Regions from separate parts of the Sodalis sp. RH20 genome, predicted to be linked through region 2. Evidence: predicted binding sites of a transcription regulator. Region 2 holds the regulator's gene; each other region holds the start of a gene.
The links. The regulator LexA, encoded in region 2, represses DNA repair genes until DNA is damaged. The targets are predictions, from matches to a motif close to TNCTGTATGTACATACAGNA.
Positions count from the first base shown of each region.

Region 1: umuD (translesion error-prone DNA polymerase V autoproteolytic subunit) is a predicted target of LexA. The motif match lies at 1,623-1,642, and genes of this name have one in related genera.
Region 3: umuD (translesion error-prone DNA polymerase V autoproteolytic subunit) is a predicted target of LexA. The motif match lies at 1,487-1,506, and genes of this name have one in related genera.
Region 4: mutH (DNA mismatch repair endonuclease MutH) is a predicted target of LexA. The motif match lies at 1,559-1,578, and genes of this name have one in related genera.

Region 1 is NZ_CP178733.1:3,982,358-3,986,319, reverse strand. Features, by position in the region: gene ACL2XM_RS18375 (DmsA/YnfE/YnfF family dimethyl sulfoxide reductase) at 1-1,307, opposite strand, end outside; gene umuD (translesion error-prone DNA polymerase V autoproteolytic subunit) at 1,658-2,074, shown strand; gene umuC (translesion error-prone DNA polymerase V subunit UmuC) at 2,077-3,342, shown strand; gene ACL2XM_RS18360 (winged helix-turn-helix transcriptional regulator) at 3,313-3,717, opposite strand; gene ACL2XM_RS18355 (SDR family oxidoreductase) at 3,816-3,962, shown strand, end outside.
Region 2 is NZ_CP178733.1:4,449,175-4,453,136, reverse strand. Features, by position in the region: gene plsB (glycerol-3-phosphate 1-O-acyltransferase PlsB) at 1-975, opposite strand, end outside; gene ACL2XM_RS20320 (diacylglycerol kinase) at 1,101-1,469, shown strand; gene lexA (transcriptional repressor LexA) at 1,590-2,198, shown strand; gene ACL2XM_RS20310 (CsbD family protein) at 2,604-2,813, shown strand; gene zur (zinc uptake transcriptional repressor Zur) at 3,045-3,554, opposite strand; gene rcsA (transcriptional regulator RcsA) at 3,723-3,962, opposite strand, start outside.
Region 3 is NZ_CP178733.1:5,848,662-5,852,623, reverse strand. Features, by position in the region: gene ACL2XM_RS26765 (type 1 glutamine amidotransferase) at 1-234, opposite strand, end outside; gene ACL2XM_RS26760 (GntR family transcriptional regulator) at 282-947, opposite strand; gene umuD (translesion error-prone DNA polymerase V autoproteolytic subunit) at 1,524-1,955, shown strand; gene umuC (translesion error-prone DNA polymerase V subunit UmuC) at 1,958-3,226, shown strand; gene panS (ketopantoate/pantoate/pantothenate transporter PanS) at 3,416-3,962, shown strand, end outside.
Region 4 is NZ_CP178733.1:5,881,242-5,885,203, reverse strand. Features, by position in the region: gene ptsP (phosphoenolpyruvate--protein phosphotransferase) at 1-582, opposite strand, end outside; gene rppH (RNA pyrophosphohydrolase) at 595-1,122, opposite strand; gene mutH (DNA mismatch repair endonuclease MutH) at 1,813-2,505, shown strand; gene ACL2XM_RS26895 (TerC family protein) at 2,589-3,311, shown strand; gene ACL2XM_RS26890 (YgdI/YgdR family lipoprotein) at 3,336-3,554, shown strand; gene ACL2XM_RS26885 (NADP(H)-dependent aldo-keto reductase) at 3,691-3,962, shown strand, end outside.

The sequences.
Region 1 (3,962 bases), 470 kb from region 2:
GGATTGGTCAATACCGGCAGCCGTTCGATGGTAATGGTGTAGGTGGACTCGCGGGCGCCGCTGTTGCCGCCGTTAATGCCCACGTTGCCGGTGAGGATCGGCAGCATGGCGATGGCGCGCGCGGTCTGCTCGCCGTTGGCCTGGCGCTGCGGCCCCCAGCCCTGGCAAATATAAGCCGGTTTGGTCGCGCCGATTTCACGCGCCAGCTTGATGATCCGATCGCGGGGGATACTGGTGATCCTCTCCGCCCACTCCGGCGTCTTGGCGATGCCGTCGTCGCCCTGGCCGAGGATATAGGCTTTGTAGTGGCCGTTGGCCGGCGCGCCGGCCGGCAGGGTTTTTTCGTCGTAACCGACGCAGTAGGTATCCAGAAACGCCTGATCCACCAGATTTTCACTGATCAATACCCAGGCGATCGCCGACACCAGCGCCGCGTCGGTGCCGGGGCGAATGGGGATCCATTCATCCTCGCGCCCGGCGGCGGTATCGGTATAGCGCGGATCGATAACGATCATGCGCGCGTTGGAGCGCTCGCGCGCCTGCTCAAGATGGTAGGTAATGCCGGCGCCGCTCATGCGGGTTTCCGCCGGGTTGTTGCCGAACATCACCACCAGTTTGGTATTAACGATATCCGAGGTGCTGTTGCCCTCGTTGCTGCCGTAGGTGTAGGGCATGGCGGCATTGATCTGGGCGGTGCTATAGGTACCGTACTGATTGAGGTAGCCGCCGTAGCAGTTCATCAGGCGGGTGATAAGCGAGCCCGACGGTGACGAGCGGGCGAAATTGGCGCCGGTGGCGCCGGAGGAATAATTGATATACACCGCTTCGTTGCCGTAATCCTTGACGATACGCTTGAGATTATCGGCGATGGCGTCCAGCGCTTCATCCCAGCTGATGCGCTGGAATTTGCCTTCGCCGCGTTCGCCCACGCGCTTCATCGGATATTTCAGCCGTTCCGGATGGTTCATCCGCCGGCGCATGGAGCGGCCGCGCAGGCAGGCGCGCACCTGATGATCGCCGTATTCATCCTGGCCGGTGTTATCGGTTTCCACCCAATACACCTCGTCGTCGCGCACATGCAGCCTGAGCGCGCAGCGGCTGCCGCAATTAACCGAACACATGCTCCAGACCACCTTATCGGCCGTTCCCGCGGTCGTTGCCGGGGTAACGGCCGCCCGGGCGAACAGGAAAGGGAGCTGCAGCGCGCTGCTGGCCAACAGCAATCCCCCGGTCGCCACGCCGCCTTTCACCAGGCTGCGCCGGCTGATGGCGGCTTCGCCAAGCAGGGTTAATGTCTTGTTCTTCATCTCTCACCCGTCACATTGCACACACAAAGCGTTGCAGCCCGCAATCCTATAAAGCCTGATAGTTACTGGGGTTACAATTCATGGGAGCATAATGCGCGAAAAACAGGCGGAAAAACTTGTTCCCGAACAAAGTCGCATAACAAAAAGGGTTTTTAAGAACCAAAAGTATGAGTTACGTCTCGTTTTATCATACAAATATGCGGCGCCAGGCCGGCGCATGGGCGCCAGCCACGCGTGATCTTAAATCCAATGATTATCAGCCGTTTGTCGCCGCCGTGGTTTTTCCAGCTTCACATGTTCCCCCGGTCGCATCTATACTGTATGTAAATACAGTATATGGAGTGGCCGTTATGAAGATTTATCCCGCGGCGTTGGGCATCGGCGTACCGCTGCCGTTTTTTGGCGATAAAGTCGCTGCGGGGTTCCCCAGCCCGGCGCAGGATTATGTTGAACATCGCCTGGATATCAACGCCATCTGCGTGCGCCATCCGGCCAGCACCTATTTTGTCCGCGCCACGGGTGAATCGATGATTGAGGGCAATATCCGTGAAGGGGATATCCTGGTGGTGGACAGCGCCCTTAAACCCGACCACGGCAATATTGTTATCGCCTCCGTCGACGGCGGCTTTACCGTGAAACGCCTGCAGCTTCATCCCCGCGCGCGGCTGATGCCGATGAATCCCGCCTTCGCGCCCATTCCCATTACCGAAGACAGCCAGGTGGAAATCTTCGGCGTGGTGACGTTTATCATCTACGCGGCGCTGTAGCCATGTACGCGCTGGTGGATATCAATTCGTTCTACGCTTCGTGTGAAACCGTATTCCGGCCGGAATTGCGCGGGCGCCCGGTGGTGGTGCTGAGCAACAACGACGGCTGCGTTATCGCCCGTTCCGCCGCCGCCAAACGCCTTGGCGTTGCTATGGCCGCGCCCTATTTCAAGATTCGCCGGCTGCTTGAACAACATGGCGTGGCGGTGTTTTCCAGCAACTATGCCCTGTATGCCGATATGTCGCATCGGGTGATGACCCTGCTGGAGGACATGGCGCCGGCGGTTGAGATCTACAGTATCGACGAGGCCTTTCTCAATCTCACCGGCGTCGGCCATTGCAGGGCGCTGGAACAGTTTGGCCGCGAGGTACAGCAAACCCTGTTGCAGTGCACGCATCTGCATTCGGGGGTGGGTATTGCGCCCAGTAAAACGCTGGCAAAGCTTGCCAACCACGCCGCCAAGCAGTGGAGCAAAACCGGCGGCGTGGTGGATCTGTCCTCGCCGCTGCGCCAGCGTAAGCTGATGGCGCTGATGCCGGTGGAGGAGGTGTGGGGCATAGGACGCCGGCTGGGCAAAACGCTGCGGGCGATGGGGATCGGCACGGCGCTGCAACTGGCGGATTCCCATCCGGCGTTTATCCGTAATAATTTCAGCGTGGTGCTGGAGCGCACGGTGCGTGAGCTGCGCGGCGAACCCTGCCTGGAGGTGGAGGAAATGCCGGCGGTGAAGCAGCAGATTATCTGCAGCCGCAGCTTCAGTTCCCGTATCACCCGTTACCAGGATATGCGCGAGGCGGTATGCAGTTATGCCGCGCGCGCGGCGGAAAAACTGCGCGGGGAAAACCAGTTTTGCCGGCAGGTCGCGGTCTTTGTGCGCACCAGTCCGCACGCGGCCGGCGAAATCTATTACGCCAACCAGGCCACCGGCCGCATTCCCGTCCCGACCAACGATTCCCGGGATATCATCGCCCAGGCGACGGCCTGCCTGGATAGCCTGTGGCTGGACGATCGGCGTTATCTGAAGGCCGGCGTCGTGCTGGGCGATTTTTATGACCGGGGCGTGGCGCAGCTCGGCCTGTTCGACCGGTATAAGCCGCACGTTAACGCCGAGGCGCTGATGGCGACCCTGGATAAGGTCAACCGCTCGGGCCGGGGGCAAATCTGGTTTGCCGGCCAGGGCATCCGCCGGGACTGGCAAATGAAACGCGACATGTTGTCGCCGGCCTATACCTCCCGGCTAAGCGATCTGCCCCGCGCGGCGCTCTAGGCCGGCGCCGGCCTGTAAATCCTCCTGGTGCGCGTCGACCCACGCGGCCAGGGACTGTAGCGGCGCCTTCAGCGTCTTACCCAGGGCGGTGACCTGATATTCAACCCGGGGCGGGATTTCGGCGAACGCGGTACGCCGCACCAGGCCCTTGGTTTCAAACGCGCGCAGCTGACGCGTCAGCTCCTTTTGCGTGATGGGGTAGACCCCGCGCTGCAGTTCGCCAAAACGCACCGGGGCGTCGATAACGATCAGCCGGTAGAGGATGGGAATGGCCCATTTGCCGGCCACCAGCTCGACAAAGGTAAGCATCGGGCAGGGCGTTATCGCCGGCGGCGGTAATATTTTTTTCGGTTGCGCAATCGTTCGGGTCGTCATTTCATCCCACTCGCCTCTTTAGTATCCTATTGGTACCTACTATCATTTTAATACTATCTTATAAATAATGGCATTTTTCACCTGTCAGAGAGATAAAAATGCCTCGTTTAGCCGATAAATTTGCCTTGATCACCGGCGGCACCAGCGGTATCGGGCTGGAAACCGCCCGTCAGTTCCTGGCCGAGGGCGCCACCGTCGCCATCACCGGACGCAACGCCGATGCGCTGGCGCGCGCCGCCGCGGAT
Region 2 (3,962 bases):
CCCCTGATGATACAGGACATAGGACAGCAGCAGATAATCCATATGGCTGCGGTGACAGGGCACATAGACAATCTCATGGCCGTCCTCGGCCAGTTGCCGGACGCGTTCGGCATTGCGCACGTGCAGGCCCTGGTATAGCCGGTTCCAGGTCCAGCTTAATACCCGATCCGACAAGCGCACGGCTTCATAGGAAAAATCCGCCGCAATTTCTTCCATCAGCTCGATGGCGTTTTGCTGCGCTTTATCCGTCGAGATTTTTTTGGCGCGGGCTTCGTCCTCCACGGCTTTTTCAATCGCCTTGGACGCCAGCAGCTTATTAAATAAATCCTGACGGACAGGCAGTCGCGGCCCCACAGCCACCAGGCGTTGGCGGGCAAAATGAATCATGGCGACGCGTGCCAGCTTCTGCGCGATGGTTTTATCGGTGCCATGCTCGGTCGCCATATAGCGCATGGACAGCGGACGGGAAAAACGCACAAAGCTGTCGCGCCCCAACCACAAGACGGCGATAAACTTCTGGAAACCATTGAGGAGGCGCAACTGGGGCGCCGGCTGGTTCAGCTGCGCTTCACGGCCGGGCGATCGTCCGAACATAACGGATACCGGCACCATCTGGACATCAAGCTGCGGATTATTGCGATGTAAATCCAGATAATCGTGAAACAGCTTCACGGATTCCAGTTTTTCGGAAAAATAGCGAAAAATACGGGGGCCATCGTGGATAAAGACGTAGCGCGGCAAGACGACGCCATCGATCTCTATCGGTATCAGCGGATCGGACAACCCCAGTTGCAGACATTGCGCGCGCAGGGTGAGCAGGTCCGTCTTGGAGTTATAGGGCAAAACATACATCATTGGCCGCAGCGGGTCCAAGCCGGCTTCTTGCCGGGGATTGGCGGGAATGGCTTTACTCCGCACCAGTAGCCTGAGCGGTAAATTCAACAACGTATAATAAATAGTACGCCAGCCTGACATATCTTCGTGAAGCCTCTTGTTAGCATTGCGCCACAAGAATACCAGAAACCGCGCGACAGATCTGTGGTGATGCGAACGAGAAGAAACGGTAATATAGGCACAATTTTTCTTTAGCGCGCAAAATTATGGCAAACCAAACCAACGGACTTCGGCGCATCTTTAACGCCATGGGCTATTCCATAAAAGGATATCGCGCCGCCTGGCGGCATGAAGCCGCTTTTCGCCAGGAAGTGGTGGTTGCCGTGGTGGCGGTTGCCCTTGCCTGTTACCTGGAGCCAGAACCCGTGGCGCGGATTTTATTGATCGGTTCGGTATGGCTGGTGCTGATCGTTGAGATCGTGAATAGTGCTATTGAAGCGGTGGTGGATCGCATCGGGCCGGAGCTGCATCCACTTTCTGGCCGGGCGAAGGACCTGGGCTCGGCGGCGGTGACCCTGGCCATTGTTTTGGCGCTGTTCGTGTGGATAACGCTGTTATGGCGGTATATTCCTTAAAATGGCCGGCGCGGCCGGTCGTCGGCAGGGTTTTATCACATTTTGCAACGCTTGTGGTTTTCAATTGCTGCGGACCTGTATATACTCACAGAAAGACTGTATAAACAAACAGGGGACGGAATGAAAGCATTAACCGCCAGACAACAAGAGGTATTTGACCTCATCCGCGATCATCTTGCGCAAACCGGCATGCCGCCGACCCGGGCGGAGATCGCGCATCGTCTGGGATTTAAATCCCCTAACGCCGCCGAAGAGCACCTTAAGGCGCTGGCGCGCAAGGGCGCCATTGAAATCGTTTCCGGCGCCTCGCGCGGCATCCGGTTATTGATAGAAGAAGAAACCGGCCTGCCGCTGATCGGCCGCGTGGCCGCCGGAGAACCCCTGCTGGCCGAACAGCATATCGAAAGCCATTACCAGATCGATCCCGATCTGTTTAAGCCCCACGCGGATTTCCTGCTGCGTGTCAGCGGCATGTCCATGAAGGATATCGGCATCATGGACGGCGATCTGCTGGCGGTGCATAAAACCCAGGATGCCCATAACGGTCAGGTCGTGGTGGCGCGAATCAATGACGAGGTCACGGTAAAACGCCTGAAAAGACACGGTAACATCGTTGAGTTGCTACCGGAAAACAGCGAGTTTTCGCCCATTATTGTCGATTTGCGCGAGCAGGAAATGTCCATCGAAGGTTTAGCGGTCGGCGTTATCCGCAACGGCAACTGGATTTAACTCACGGTGCTCCATGGCATCCTGAATATCCCTTATCCCGCGTCAGCGAGGATTTTATGGCGGATAACCGGCGACGCGGAATGCGGGTTCGCCGCCATAAAAGTGCTGCGGCGCGGCCGCTGCCGCTAGCGGTATTTATATTTAGTTACAATTAGCGGTGTACGGGCTGATACCTTCTACCTACTGTTTTATTTCACCTTATAGCCCATACGGCGTTTATAACCCTGCCAATATGGTCTAATCATCTGCTGAATAAACCTTATGCCAAATCCCCTGCTATACTTTAGACATAGGGTTAACTTATGACATGCAGGTTTTGGGACGCAATACGTGTCCTCGCTATGCGCTAACAAAACCTGGAGTGGCAGATGTTGACTGAGAAACCGATAACCAAGGAGAACTCCGATGAACAAAGATCAAGCCAGCGGTAATTGGAAACAGTTCAAAGGTAAAATGAAAGAACAATGGGGTAAGCTTACTGACGATGATCTGACGGTAGTTGAAGGTAAACGCGATCAGTTAATCGGTAAGATCCAGGAACGTTACGGTTACGGTAAAGAAGCCGCGGAAACGGAAGTAAAGGACTGGGAAACACGTAACAAATATCGTTGGTAATGATTTTTGGAAATCATGACTAATGATGACTAATGCATATTCACTGTGCGGTTATGGCTTCCTTAAGTGTTCCTACCCAAAGGTACAAGGACGTACCACCTATTTAATATGATCCTATCAGCATTCCTCTGTTTTGCGGCCTCTCCAATGTATTAACCAAACGCGTTATCTCACTTCAGCCATAATAAACGTCATTTGCTCCCGGGTTCTTGTAAAAGCCAAAATGGGACGCTAGCGTTTCTTTATCGCTACGCTATGATCGTGTCCGCAGTCCTGGGGATTGTCACAAGCTTGCACTTCGGCGCATAAGGTACAAAACCCGTGTGCCTCGACGACATTATGGCGCATGGCGAAACCCGTGGCTTGCGCCATTTTTTGCAAAATATCTTCAATGCCTTCGGTTGATTGTTCAGTCACCTGGCCGCAGCGATCGCAGATAAAGAAGGCGGAGGTGTGACTGGGCTGCTCAAAATGGTGGCAAAGAACAAAGCTGTTAGTGGATTCCACTCTATGGATAAAACCTTGTTCCAGAAGGAAATCCAGCGCGCGGTAAATTGTCGGCGGCTTTGCCTGCGGTTCCGTCGCCCGCAGCAGATCAAGCAGGTCGTAAGCACTGATCGCGCCATCCTGCTGTGTCATCAGGCGCAACACTTCCAGTCGCTGTGGCGTCAGGCGCACGTTGCGTTGCTCACATAATTGTTCAGCCTGGCTGAGCAATTGAGACTGATCGGTGGTATTCATAGCGTTTCCCCCACTGCTGATTTCCGCCCTCTATCTTATCATGAAGGCGGAAAAACGCCGAATATTGGCGTGTTTTAACCCATATTGTCACCGGCAAAAGGGTGAGGGGACGGGGATCGGGGGCAGGTTTCTTTAGCTGTGGCGTTCGAACGGAGCCGCTGGTTTTCATCAAACGGGATAACGGATATTGATACTATCTGTGACGCTGTTGGCAATAGCAATTAAATGGTATATCACCTGTTTATTACTGGCCTTGGTTTTCCGCTTAATATTTATTTTGTGAGAAGAAAGCGTTTTTTCTTTAATGTGCAATTGGGTACAGATATACATGGTGTCATAACCTGACATCCACATGGTTAAAATTTCTACTTCGGTCTTGCTAAAACGCAGCGGAGAGAACCCGATGGC
Region 3 (3,962 bases), 1.4 Mb from region 2:
GGCTTGCGTGATCAACTGGTGTTCACGGTGGATAAAGGGAATATCTTCATAAGCGCCGTGCGGACTGCCTGAAAGAAAAATGCCGTCATAACCGGTCAGGTCGGCCGGAAATTGGTTCTGGTAGGCCCAGTGGCGGTCAACCTCCAGCCCCCATGACTCAAAACGATCGTCCAGGCGGGCGATCGTCTGTTGCGATTGACCGTTGTGAAGATACAGCAGACGCTTGCGACCCATTGGGCCCTCCTGATATTCGTTAACGGACCGCTGTCGGCGGCCGGTAGTTAGCGCGAACCGCCGCCGGTGACCGACTGGAATATGGCGTTGCGCGCGCCCTCGATATGCCGCACCATCGCCTGCGCCGCCCGCTCGCCGTCGCCCGCCTCAATGGCGTCGACGATCGCCAGGTGCTCGTTGCGCCCCGGTTCAAAACGCGAGGGCACGGTCTCTTTGCCAAACATCCGGGTGCGGGTGCGCAGCTCGCCTATCAGGCGCAGCAAGAGCTTATTGCCGCTGGTCTCGGCGATACTGAGATGCAGGAAGTCGTCGACTTCCCAATGATGGCCGGCCGTAACCTGATCGGGACCGGCCATCGCCATCAGCCGCTGGCGGATGGCGCCCAGCTTCGCCGCCGACATCTTGCCGGCGGCGCTGCGGGCGGCGTCGGCTTCCAGCAGCATGCGCACCGACATGATTTCTAAAATTTCGCTTAATTCCACGCCGTTAACCAGCAGCGTCCGCCCCGATCGGCGCAGATAATGGCTGCCTTCCAACCGGCCGAGCGCCTCGCGCACCGGCGTACGCGACAGGCCCAGCTGTTCCGCCAGCCGGCGTTCGTTTACCACGTCGCCATTGGCCAGGGCGCCGGCCTGGATCATGCGCAGCACGGCGTCAAAGGCATTTTGCGTTAACGATTGATCGTGCGGTGGGGTTAATTCCGTTGCTTTCATTATTGCCTCCGTACTGCATGATTTTTACCCTGCCCTCATTTTGTATTCTATTTGTATACCATTTGTCTACCGCAACATCCGCCGCTTAAATGCCCTGAACGTCTGATAACAGGCGGCGAATTGCAGTAAAATAAGCAAATCTTATTTCTTGACCGGCTGCGGACGCGTCCGGCGCCGGGCGCAAGTATCCCGCCAAGGCCCGTAGCAGGCATTGCGCGGGCTGAGCAGGGGCAGAAGAAAGAGCGGCGGGGCGGCAAGCGAAATAGTAATGCAGTCATTTTTGATCTGGCTGGCGCGCAGAGATAGGTTATCCGTATGGCGGTGTTTTTCCCGCGCCCGCGCCCTGGGGCAACATAAGGTTGCCGCATGAAACCAATAACATATCCTAACTAATAATTAGCTATATAAATTATATACATGAGCGAGATAACGCCCATGCACTGCCGGTTAAATTTTTTGATCCTTATTTATCAGCCAGCTAATCGCTTTTTAGGCCGCTGTCCCGCTTCGGCGTCTTTTCAAACCGCCTGATTTATTTATACTGGACACATAAACAGTATTAATGGATTTATCAGCATGAAGATTATCACGACATTTTTTGCGCCCGCCGGCCTGTTGCCGGTGCTGTCCCTGCCGCTGTTCGCCGACCGGTGCCGGGCGGGTTTTCCCTCGCCGGCCCAGGATTATGTCGAAAAGACCCTCGACCTGAACGAATACTGTATCCGCCATCCCAGCGCCACCTATTTTGTCCGCGCCAGCGGCGATTCCATGACCGACGCGGGTATCGGCGACGGCGATCTGCTGGTGGTGGACCGGGCGGAAAAAGCCGGCCACGGCGATATCGTCATTGCCGCCGTCGACGGCGAATTTACCGTCAAACGGCTCTGCCTGCGGCCGCGCCTGGCGCTGCAGCCGATGAATCCGGCGTTCCCCGAACTGTTTCCCGACCCCGACACGCTGGAAATCTTCGGCGTGGTGCTGTTCGCCGTTCACGACACCCGCAATTGATCATGTTTGCCCTGGCCGACGTCAACAGCTTCTACGCCTCATGCGAAGGCCTGTTCCGTCCGGATCTGCGCGGCGTGCCGATCGTGGTGCTGAGCAATAACGACGGCTGCGTGATTGCCCGATCGGCGGAGGCGAAAAAACTCGGGGTGAAAATGGGCCTGCCCTATTTTCAACTGGAAGCGTTATTGCGCCGGCAGCGCATCGCCGTGTTTTCCTCGAACTACGCCCTGTACGCCGATATGTCGGCGCGGGTGATGGCGACGCTTGAAGCCCTGGCGCCCCGTACCGAGGTGTACTCCATCGACGAAGCCTGGATGGATGTCGCCGGCATAAATGCCAGCGTGCCCTACGATCGGTTCGGCCAGCAGGTGCGGGCGGCGGTGCGGGAGGTGACCGGATTGACGGTGGGGGTAGGCATTGCCCGCACCAAAACCCTGGCCAAACTGTGCAATCATGCGGCCAAGCGGTGGCCGGCCACCGGCGGCGTGGTGGCGCTTGACGATCCGATCCGGCTGCGCAGGCTGATGGCGTTGACGCCGGTTGAGGATGTGTGGGGCGTTGGGCGGCGTATCGGCAAAAAACTCACCGCCATGGGCATGCAAACCACGCTGCAGCTGGCCGACGCCAATATCCATTTTATCCGCAAAACCTTCGGCGTGGTGCTGGAGCGCACGGTACGGGAGCTGCGCGGCGAATCCTGCCTCAGTCTGGAGCAGCAGCCGCCGGCCAAGCAGCAGATCGTCTGCAGCCGCTCGTTTGGCGGCCGGGTCACCGATCTTGCCGCCATGCGCCAGGCGGTCTGCCGCTACGCCGGGCGCGCGGCGGAAAAACTGCGCCAGGAAAAACAGTATTGCCGCCAGATAGCGGTATTTATCCGCTCATCCCCCTACGCCATCAATGAGCCTTATTATGCCAACGGCGCCAGCGAAACGCTGCTCACCGCCACCCAGGATACCCGGGATATTATGGCGGCCGCCGTGCGCGGCCTGGAGCGCATCTGGCGCGACGGCCCCCGTTACGCCAAGGCGGGGGTAATGCTGAATGATTTTTCTCCCACCCGCCAGGCCCAGTTCCAGCTGTTTGACGACCATCCTCCCCGTCCGTCCAGCCGTGAGCTGATGGCGGTGCTCGACCGCATCAACCAGACCGGTATCGGCCATATCGGGTTTGCGGGCCAGGGCATCGCCCCCGCCTGGGCGATGAAGCGCGAGATGCTATCGCCGGCTTATACCACGCGCTGGGGGCAATTGCCCGTCGCCAGGATAATCTGAAGACGCGGGGTTAAAAAAGCCGCGCGGGCAAGGCCGGCACAGCCGGCAACGCGCTTTATTGACGGTAATATATTGCCACCCATCCGGATTGACGGTACAAATAAAGCCGCTATGGCAAGCGCGGGGGCCGTATCAGCTCCCGGCAACACAATTTACCTATTAAAATAAGATAATAAGGACACACCTCACATGTTAGCCAAGATTACCCGCCTGTTCCCGCTGTGGGCTGTTTTGCTGTCCATCGCCGCGTACTATTCCCCGACCACCTTTATCCGCATCGGGCCCTATGTGAGCATCCTGCTGATGCTGATTATGTTCGCCATGGGCGTCACGCTCCGGGTGGCTGATTTTAAACGCGTCCTCTCCCGCCCGGCGCCGGTTATCGCCGCCACCTTCCTGCACTACCTGGTGATGCCGCTGGCCGCCTGGATACTGGCCAAGCTGTTCCAGATGCCGCCCGATCTGTCGGCGGGCATGATCCTGGTGGGCAGCGTCGCCAGCGGCACGGCCTCCAATGTGATGATTTACCTGGCGAAAGGCGATGTGGCGCTGTCGGTGACCATTTCCGCCGTGTCCACCCTGGTGGGGGTTTTCGCCACGCCGCTGCTGACCCGGCTGTATGTGGATGCGCAGATCAAGGTCGATGTGGCGGGCATGCTGCTGAGCATTTTGCAGATTGTGGTTATCCCGATCTTTGCCGGCCTGGTTATCCATCATCTGTTTACCCGCGCCGTTA
Region 4 (3,962 bases), 1.4 Mb from region 2:
GAGCGAAGGCTGGCTGTTGTCCACCCACCCCTGGGCTATCGCCACGCCGGGGGCGGCGGCCAGCGCGCGGATGCGCGTCTGGCGGTATTGGCCGAACAGCGCGTTGAGCTGGGATTGCGACAAAATACCGGCCATTTGCGTGGCCAGCGTCACCATAAAGGATTCTTCGCTTTCGTCGAACTGGCGATGTTCGCGCTGCTGCACCACCAATACGCCCAGCAGCTGGCGGCGGTGGATAATCGGCACGCCGAGGAAGGAGCGGAAACGCTCTTCTTTTACCGCCGGAATGTACTGGAAGCTGGGATGGTTATGGGCATCGGCCAGGTTGATGGGCTCCGCCAGGCGGCCCACCAGCCCGACGATCCCCTGGTCGAAAGCCAGCGTGATGGTGCGCCCGCGCGGTTTTTGCAAACCACGCGTGGCCATCAGGTAGTAGCAGCGGCGATCGTTATCGGCCAGATAAACCGAACAGACTTCGGTATCCATCGCCAGACAGGTCTCATTGACCAGAATTTCCAGCGTATCCGACAGGCGCGGCGCGGCGGCGACCTTTTCAACGATTTCCCGCAAGCGCGTGAGCATATTCTGCGTGGCTTAACCCCTCTTCCGTCTGTAGCCTGGGAGAGTCCGTTGCACAGCGCTTTCCTGCAACGGCATGACAATAGTAGAAAACTCTTTCATTACCCGGCGGTAAACGTCCCGCTTAAAAGAAACCACCTGGCGCACCGGGTACCAGAAACTGACCCAGCGCCAGCCGTCGAACTCAGGGGTGCCCCCGCGCTGCATATTGATATCGGCGTCCGGGCACATGAGCTGCAGCAGGAACCATTTTTGCTTCTGGCCGATACAAACCGGCTTGGTGTCCCAGCGTACCAGACGCTTCGGCAGCTTGTAACGCAACCAGTTACGGGTGGAGGCCAGTATGCGCACATCCTTACGGCTCAGCCCGACCTCTTCGTACAGTTCACGGTACATGGCCTGTTCCGCGGTTTCGCCGGGATTAATGCCGCCCTGGGGAAACTGCCATGAGTGCTGCCCATATCTCCTGGCCCATACCACCTGCCCATCACGATTACAGATCACAATACCAACATTCGGGCGGTAGCCATCATCATCGATCACCGGACTACCTCGATTACATAAAATGCAAGATAGCCTGATTGTTTCACACTCGCTCAATACGGTAAACCACTGCTTTTAAGGAATGTCCGACTTCCTGGACGTCGAATGGCGTCCGGATGCGGCATGGTTATCAACAGCCGGGGATAACTGCCGGTGCTTTTATTCACTTTTTCTGTGGATAGGTATGTGCAGAACACTGGGTTAAAGAGGGAAAACTTTTCGCCGCGCGCCGGCTTTGCAAAACGCGCCGCGGGAAAACACAATGATTTTCAATCGCCTGTTGCCGGATCCCGCAGTGGGAACGATCGTGCGGGATCCGCCTGTCCACCGGTTGCGCGCGATGAGGTTAAAAAACAGACGATGATGATTTTATCCACAAATTATGCTGTAAAGCGCGGCGATATATGTACAAACCTGTAAAAAACAGGGGCGTCAAGGCTGTAAATAGTGACAGTAGTGCCAGTTTATTAGGTTTATCCCATACTTCTGTGGATAACATGGTGTAAGATCCTGTTCATTGTCGCCCGCTTCAGGTGTACAACCTCGGGCGCGCCGGCGGCAAAACGCGATCGGCGCTTAAAAAAGAGTGTGAAATCATGCTATTATTTATGGCTGATGATTAAATGCCGATCCTGGGTCGGACGGCCCCGGCGGCCGATTAGTTTTTATACAGCACGCGGATAACTATTTATGACCCTTCCCCTCATCGCCACACCGATCCTCCCGCCGGGGGACGAAATAGAGCTATTGGCGCGCGCCAGCGCCCTGGCGGGCTATAATCTGGGTGAACTGGCGGCGCACGCGGGCCTGGTGCTGCCGGCCAACCTGAAACGTGATAAAGGCTGGATCGGCGTCTTGCTGGAACGTTACCTGGGCGCCAGCGCGGGCAGTAAACCCGAGCAGGATTTTGCCGCCATCGGGGTGGAACTGAAAACCATACCGGTCGACAGCCGCGGCCGCCCCCTGGAAACCACCTTTGTCTGTGTCGCGCCGCTGACCGGCAACAGCGGCGTCACCTGGGCGTCCAGCCATGTCAGGTATAAGCTGGCCAGGGTACTGTGGATACCGGTGGAAGGCGAACGCGCGATCCCGCTCACCCGACGCCGTATCGGCACGCCGCTGCTGTGGAGTCCCAGCGCCGAGGAAGAATCGCTGTTGCAAAATGACTGGGAGGAATTAATGGATTTAATCGTACTCGGGCGCGTGGAACATATCACCGCGCGCCACGGCGAGGTGCTGCAGTTGAGGCCCAAGGCCGCCAATAGCCGGGCGCTGACCAGGGCCATCGGCGAATTCGGCCAGCCGATCATGACGTTACCGCGCGGGTTTTACCTGAAAAAGACCTTCACCGGGCCAATGCTGGCACGGCATTTCCTGATGTAAATGCATTTTACCTTGCCTGCTGCCCTTTGGACCTGTTTATAATATTCGTTTAAGCTTCGTTTACATTTAGGTAATGGATCACAATGTTTGATTGGATCGTGGATCCCGATGCGTGGCTGGCGCTGGGAACACTGACTGTTCTGGAAATCGTCCTTGGTATTGATAATATCATTTTTCTCTCCCTGGTCGTCGCCAAGCTGCCCGCGAGACAGCAAGCCAAAGCCCGCCGTCTGGGCCTGTTCGGCGCCATGGTCATGCGGCTTTGCCTGCTGGCGTCCATTTCGTGGGTGATTCGCCTTACCTACCCGTTGTTTACCGTTTTCGCGACCGAGGTATCGATTCGCGACCTGATATTGCTGCTGGGAGGATTGTTCCTTATCTGGAAATCCTGCCGGGAGATCCACCAGGCGCTGGAAGGGGGTGAAGCCGATCAAAGCACCAATGTCAGTTCGTTTCTCGGCGCCATCACGCAAATCATGCTGCTGGATATTATCTTCAGCCTGGATTCGGTGATTACCGCCGTCGGCCTGTCCAATCACCTGTTTATCATGATGGCGGCGGTGGTGATCGCGGTGGGCGTGATGATGTTCGCCGCGCGGCCGATAGGAGAGTTCGTCGCCCGCCATCCCTCGGTCAAGATGCTGGCGCTGGCGTTCCTGATTTTAATCGGCTTTACCCTGATCCTCGAAAGCGTTGATATTCATGTACCTAAAGGCTACATTTATTTTGCGATGTTTTTCTCTATGGGCGTCGAGGCGCTGAACCTTCTCAGGAATAAGAAAGTCAGCCACGCCCGTCGTAATTGATCCAATGCTTAACATGGACATAACATGAATAAAAAAGTGGCAATCGTATCGGCGGTGTTATTCACCGTCATGCTATCGGGTTGCGCCAGTGATTATGTGATGGCGACCAAGGACGGCCGGATGATTTTGACCCAGGGCAAACCTAAACTGGATAAGTCCACCGGCCTGATTCGCTATACCGACGAGCAGGGCAATGATATGCAGATTAACGGTAATGAGGTATCGCAGATGATCGCGCGCTGAGCGTTCGGCGCCCTTGTCGGTTAAACATCCCCGCCCGCCCATTTTGCGCTTTTCCCCGCGCCCTGGCTTGGTTATAGTCTGATCGGGCGGCGCCTGTTGACGCCTGATCTTTTCAGACATTAAGGAACAAGCCTCAATGCATTATCACCGTATTCCCCATAGTTCACTAGAAGTCAGCGTTCTGGGATTGGGCACCATGACCTTTGGCGAGCAAAATACGCAGGCCGATGCCCATGCGCAGCTGGATCATGCCGTTGCCGCCGGGGTGAATCTGATCGACACGGCTGAAATGTATCCGGTGCCGCCGCGCCCCGAAACCCAGGGACTGACCGAAACCTATATCGGCAATTGGCTTAAGCAACGGGGCGGACGGGAAAAGGTGATCCTGGCCAGCAAAGTCGCCGGCCC